Regions from separate parts of the Butyrivibrio proteoclasticus B316 genome, predicted to be linked through region 2. Evidence: predicted binding sites of a transcription regulator. Region 2 holds the regulator's gene; each other region holds the start of a gene.
The links. The regulator Rex, encoded in region 2, represses fermentation and respiration genes when NADH is low (regulators of the CRP and FNR family bind a similar motif). The targets are predictions, from matches to a motif close to ATTGTTAANTANTTAACAAT.
Positions count from the first base shown of each region.

Region 1: gap (type I glyceraldehyde-3-phosphate dehydrogenase) is a predicted target of Rex. The motif match lies at 1,123-1,142, and genes of this name have one in related genera.
Region 3: pflB (formate C-acetyltransferase) is a predicted target of Rex. The motif match lies at 1,290-1,309, and genes of this name have one in related genera.

Region 1 is NC_014387.1:2,504,160-2,506,440, reverse strand. Features, by position in the region: gene BPR_RS10400 (GGDEF domain-containing protein) at 1-91, opposite strand, end outside; gene BPR_RS10395 (histidinol-phosphatase HisJ family protein) at 212-1,036, opposite strand; gene gap (type I glyceraldehyde-3-phosphate dehydrogenase) at 1,197-2,222, shown strand.
Region 2 is NC_014387.1:1,496,793-1,499,073, forward strand. Features, by position in the region: gene BPR_RS06130 (methyl-accepting chemotaxis protein) at 1-851, shown strand, start outside; gene BPR_RS06135 (redox-sensing transcriptional repressor Rex) at 1,036-1,671, shown strand; gene BPR_RS06140 (hypothetical protein) at 1,695-2,281, shown strand, end outside.
Region 3 is NC_014387.1:132,241-134,521, reverse strand. Features, by position in the region: gene pflB (formate C-acetyltransferase) at 1-1,240, opposite strand, end outside; gene pflA (pyruvate formate-lyase-activating protein) at 1,649-2,281, opposite strand, start outside.

The sequences.
Region 1 (2,281 bases), 1.0 Mb from region 2:
CGATAAGAATGACAAGACTGATTATTTTATATATGATAATAGACCCATATATTCTGGCCTTTTTGCTTCTATCATGGTAACCGGTATTCATTACGAAACCTCCGCGGTAGTGTTGGAATTAATGAATATATATATGACTATTATACTATATTTAGTTAATTAATGCCAAAATCCGAAGCGGGCATGAAAGCTCCACTCGGAATCAACATCTTTAGAATGGATGAGCAGTAGGAACTCTTTTATCAAAGGTATAGTAGGAGTCAAAACCACATGAAACCGCGATTTTTCTGGCTCTTTCAAAGCAGCCTGCGACTTCATCCGGAGTATGGGCATCTGATCCGAAAGTTATGATGCGTCCGCCAAGTTCACGGAACCTTGACAGGATATCGGCATTGGGATTAGGATCTGATCCACCTCTTGTCAGAGACTTGGTGTTTAGATCAAGTCCCTTATCATGCTCTGCCAGGTAGGAGAGAATAGCATCTATTTCCTCTTTATATTTACGGTATGAATATCCTGCACCATGAGTTGGCGTGTAGCGGACGATATAGTCAAGATGTCCCAGAACGTCAAAATCAGAGAAGGACTTTATGTTCTCAAGAGTTGAAACAAAATAGCGGCGGATAACAGATTCTTCATCTCTGCCTTCCCAAAACTCCGGATAATAAGGATCGGCATGATCAAGAAGGTGGATAGAACCTATAACAAAATCAAAATCATTATCGCTAATAACCCGGGAGTTCTGAGCGATGATCTGGCTCTGAAGGCCCAGCTCGATACCATATTTGATACTTATAGTATCCTGATATTTTTGCCTGTATGAAAAGAGCTCTTTCCTATAAGAAGGAATATCTAATGTGAAAGTCCCTTCAGGAACACTTTTTGTTATTGGAAAATCAAGATCCATATGTTCGGTAAAACATATTTCTGAAAGCCCGCATTTTATGGCACTTTCTATCATATCCTTCATGGGAGCGTCGGAATCACCTGAATTATGTGTATGCATATGATAATCTGATGGTAAGTTTTTGTTCATAAAATTCACCTCGCAAAATTAATAATATCATGTTTTTTATATATTCTTACTTGATTTATCAAGTAAAGTCTATTAGAATTAAAATTGCTGATAAAAAATTGTCAAATTAGATAATATGTAACAGCAAATCAATATAAATTCATTTTAGGAGGAACTTAAAATGGCAGTTAAAGTAGCAATCAATGGTTTTGGCCGTATCGGTCGTCTTGCATTCAGACAGATGTTCGAGCACGAGGGAACAGAGATCGTAGCAATCAACGATCTTACAGCTCCTAAGATGCTTGCTCACCTTCTTAAGTATGATTCATCACAGGGCAAGTACAAATACGCTGACAAGGTATCTTACGGCGAGGATTCCATTACAGTAAATGGTAAGGAGATCAAGATTTACAAGGAAGCTGATGCTAATAACCTTCCTTGGGGACAGCTTGGAGTAGACGTTGTTCTTGAGTGTACAGGTTTCTACACATCTAAGGACAAGGCTCAGGCTCATATCAATGCTGGTGCTAAGAAGGTTGTTATTTCTGCTCCTGCAGGAAATGATCTTCCTACAATCGTATATAACGTTAACCACGAGACACTTACAGCAGATGACAACATCATTTCAGCTGCATCTTGCACAACAAACTGTCTTGCACCTATGGCTAAGGCACTTAACGATTTCGCACCTATCCAGTCTGGTATCATGGCAACAATCCATGCTTACACAGGTGATCAGATGATCCTTGACGGACCTCAGAGAAAGGGTGACCTTAGAAGAGCACGTGCAGGCGCTGTAAACATCGTTCCTAACTCAACAGGTGCTGCAAAGGCTATCGGTCTTGTTATTCCTGAACTTAACGGCAAGCTCATCGGCGCTGCTCAGAGAGTACCTGTTCCAACAGGTTCAACAACTCTTCTTTTCGCAGTTGTTAAGTCTGACAAGGAACTTACAAAGGAAGCAATCAACGAGGCTATGAAGAAGGCTTCAGATCCTGAGACATTCGGTTACAACGAGGATGAGATCGTTTCATCTGATATCGTTGGAATGACATATGGTTCACTCTTTGATGCTACACAGACAATGGTAACAGCTATCGGTGATGGCCTCTATGAAGTTCAGGTTGTTTCATGGTATGACAACGAGAACTCATACACATCTCAGATGGTTAGAACTATCAAGTACTTCGAGAAGTTCGTTAAGTAATTAAAACTTAAAGAGATCTTTTGATGAGGTCCGGTCCATGTGGACCGGACCTCATTTTT
Region 2 (2,281 bases):
CTTCGTCAGCATCAAGTCAGGTCAGTGAGGCAGTCGATGAGATTTCCAGAGGAGCTGTTAACCAGGCGGAAAGCGTTGAAACAGCAGCCGGTAATACACAGGATATTGGAAGAGATATTGATGAAGTGGCAGATAATGTCAAGCAGCTCAATTCTTTTGCAGGAGAAATGAAAACTTCCTGTGAAGCAGCTATGGAAGCTCTTGATAAACTGATAGAGCAAAGTAAAGATGTTCAGGCGTCTGTTCGTGATATTGGAGATACCATTAATTCGACGAATGAATCAGCCAAAGAGATTTCTAAATTTTCACAGGCTATTACTGAAATTGCGTCACAGACAAATCTTTTATCACTTAATGCCAGCATAGAGGCTGCAAGAGCCGGAGATGCCGGAAAGGGATTTGCGGTTGTTGCAACAGAAATAGGACAGCTTGCTGTTCAGAGTAGTAACAGCGCAGAAGAAATCAAGAAAATTGTAGAACAACTCCTGGCGGATTCTGAAGCATCAGTTGAAGTAATGCAGAGGCTTAATTCCAGCTTTGATCAACAGTCCCAGCAGCTTGACGATACTCAGACCAATATGCGCAGCATGGCTGATAATGTTGATAATGTATCAAGCAGTACAGACAGCATTGCCGGTTATGTTGAAAACCTTAACACTGCCAAGGATAAACTTGTAGAGATTATTTCTGATCTTTCTGCTATTTCAGAAGAAAATGCAGCTTCAACGGAAGAGACAAATGCTTCAATGCAGGAACTTAATGCAACATTCTCACTGATCACAGAATCTGCTAATAAGCTTCAAAAACTTGCAGAGGATATGACAGAAACAATTAGTTTCTTTAAGCCTTAAGTTTTACTGCTTCAAAAGCGTTTCAAACAGCCCTTGGATAGCCTAAAAATGGCATGTCCATGGGCTGTAATTCAATTGACATTTATTTAACGGATGGATATAATTATAATTGAGAATTTATTAACAATTAGAAATGAAAAAAATTATTATAAAGCGTTAATGATGCGCAAGATTGGAGCTTTTGATGGCAGATAAAGAGATTTCTCAGGCAGTAATAGGGAGACTTCCTCGCTATTTTAGATATTTGGGGGACCTTAAGGAAAAGGGTGTTGAGAGAATTTCTTCTCAGGAACTCTCAGATATTATGAAGGTGACAGCTTCTCAGATCAGACAGGATTTTAATAATTTTGGCGGATTTGGTCAGCAGGGATACGGATATAATGTCAATTACCTGTATGATGAAATCAGTAAGATACTTGGAATTGACAAGCAGCACAGCCTTGTAATTATCGGTGCAGGACATCTTGGCAAGGCTATTGCCGGATATACTAATTTTACCAGAAGAGGATTTGTATTTAAGGGAGCTTTTGACTGCAATCCTGAACTTTATGGAACCAAGATCAGAGATGTTGAAGTGCGCCCTGTAGATGAGATGGAAGATTTTGTCAGGAAGAATCAGATTGAGATAGCAGTTCTTACTATTCCCAAGGATCAGGCTGTTCCGATGGCACACAAACTTGCTGAGTGCGGAATCAAGGCTATATGGAACTTTGCGCATGTAGACCTGGAAGTTCCTAACAATATACAGGTAGAAAATGTACATTTATCTGACAGTTTGATGAAATTATCGTATAATATAAACAGGTATGAAAACACATAAACTGATGATTGTGAGATAATCTGATGGCAAGAGACGATGAAGTTTATATGTCTGCGCTACAAGGAAAGAGTATTCCTATACTGACGCTGGATAATAAATGGCATCAATTGTTTACGCAGACTGAAATGACACCTGAAATAGAGAGCCTCGCTGATGAGCTTAATTCTCTGGTTGAGAAGGACGGCAAACTCAGGAGCCAGACCAAGGATATCAAGAAGCTTAAGAAAAAGCTTCTTGGAGAAATTGTGCCGCTAAGGGATAAAGCCAATAAGCTTGGTAATGCCCCAAACATCGAGAAAGAGATTTCAGAACGCACCAGACTTATTAACGAATGTAACGATAAGCTAGACAGCCATCAGGATGAGCTCCTTGATCTATCCAAACAGATATATGATATAGACTATAAGCTGATGTTGGAAACCATGAAGGTCTGCTATGAGAGACTTCATGATAACACAGAAGATATCAAAGCTTTGGATGAATGGATCAAGAGGGCCAGAATAGAACTTAAAAAGAATGTTATCAGGCTTCAGGAATCAGAGATGGAGAATTATAATCTCTATTCTTATATGCATCAGATTTTCGGACCTGAAGTTGTAGATCTTTTTGA
Region 3 (2,281 bases), 1.4 Mb from region 2:
CAGATACGCAGCAGCAGATGCTGTAGTCATCGCCCCAGATAGGTCTCATAACATCATCGTTCTCGTACTGGATTGAAGATGTTGTAACAGAGATCTTAGCAGCATACTTCTTGAATGTTGCTGGAAGCTTAGAAGTATAAAGTACTGTAAGGTTAGGCTCTGGTGAAGGTCCCATGTTCTCAAGTGTATGAAGGAATCTGAAGTCATTCTTGGTAACCATGTGACGTCCGTCCATACCAAGTCCACCAACCTCAAGAGTAGCCCATACTGGGTCACCTGAGAAGAGGTTGTTGTATGAAGGGATACGAGCAAACTTAACCATTCTGAACTTCATTGTCATGTGGTCGATAAGCTCCTGAGCCTCAGCCTCTGTAAGTGTTCCCTCCTTAATATCTCTCTCGATATAGATGTCAAGGAATGTAGAAACACGTCCTACTGACATAGCAGCACCGTTCTGTGTCTTGATAGCTGCAAGATATCCAAAGTAAAGCCACTGAACAGCCTCTTTAGCGTTCTTAGCTGGCTGTGAAATATCAAATCCGTAAACCTCAGCCATAGCCTTCATTCCCTTGAGGGCTCTGATCTGCTCTGAGATCTCTTCTCTCTGACGAATGATGTGGTCAAGCATTGTGCCATCGCCGCAGTTGTTGTAATCTTCCTGCTTCTTGGCAATGAGGTAATCGATACCGTAAAGAGCAACTCTTCTGTAGTCGCCTACGATACGTCCACGTCCGTATGTATCTGGAAGACCTGTTACGATGTGGCTGTGTCTTGCAGCTCTCATCTCAGGTGTGTAGGCATCAAATACTGCCTGGTTGTGTGTCTTGTGGTACTCTGTAAAGATTTTATGGAACTTCTCATTTACCTTGTAACCATATGTCTCAGCAGCTTCCTCAGCCATCTTGATTCCGCCGTAAGGCATGAATGCTCTCTTAAGTGGCTTGTCTGTCTGAAGACCAACGATCTGCTCGAGATCCTTCATAGACTCGTCGATATAACCAGGGCCATAAGCTGTAAGACTAGATACAACTTCTGTCTCGCACTCAAGTACGCCGCCCTTTTCACGTTCCTGCTTCTGAAGCTCCTGAAGCTTGCCCCAGAGCTTGTTAGTAGCATCTGTAGCATCAGCAAGGAAGCTCTCATCTCCATCATATGGTGTGTAGTTGTTCTGGATGAAATCTCTTACGTTTACATCATCCAGCCAGTGGGTTCCTTTAAAACCTCTCCATGCTTCTTTCATAATATTCTCCTTTCAAACGGTAAAGTGACTATTTATGTTGAAAAAAAATCTTGTTAATTTTTTATCACTTCTTTATACCGAAGGATATATTATCATCACATGGCATACTAGACTTTGATTATAATCAAGTTTTAATTTTAATTTTATTTTTCACAAATTATTCACACTTTTTCTAAACAATCTTTTTCCCTTAATACTGCATGATAATAAGAAAGAATGTCGCTTGCGACATTCTCGCGCGAGGCGCGGATGCTTTAGCATCATTTTCATCTCGCGCCGATGCGCATCCATAGCGGAGCGTTTTTTATTTCATAGGAATGCGGAGCAATTTCCTATGAAATAAAAAAAACAGAGCGAAGTAGTCCGCAAACTACCTGCTCTGTCGATAATTTTTGTCATCTATACAGTTCACTTCTCGCCTCTGAGAATTGCTGTAGCATTAGCTACACGCTCAGCAGTTGGTGATTCTACGCCTTCGAGCTGGTATGGAATTCCAAGTGCTTCAAACTTGTGCTGTCCCATTGAATGATAAGGAAGAACTTCGATTTTCTCTACATTAGACAATTCCTCAATAAACTTTCTTGTCTTATGCAGATACTCATCATTATCTGTTATTCCAGGCACAAGTACGTGGCGAATCCAGATTGGCTTACCAATCTCAGATAAATATCTCATTCCGGCCTGAATGTTCTCATTTGGAAGGCCAGTGAGCTTTATATGCTCTTCTCTGTCTATATGCTTGATATCCACAAGAAGAAGATCTGTATATTTCATGAGTTCCTCAAATTTGCCAAAAAACTCACTGTTTCTGTCTTCATTAAAAGGCTGAAGTGCTGTATCAATGCAAGTGTTGATGCCACGCTCCTTGGCCATTTTGAAAAACTCAATCAAAAAATCAATCTGAAGAAGTGGCTCTCCACCGCTGACAGTTATTCCGCCATCTTCTCCCCAGTATCCACGATATCTCTCAGCAAAATCAAGAAGTTCCTCCGGTGTTCTCATATCATCAGACTGTGGATTCCAGGTATCTGCATTGTGACA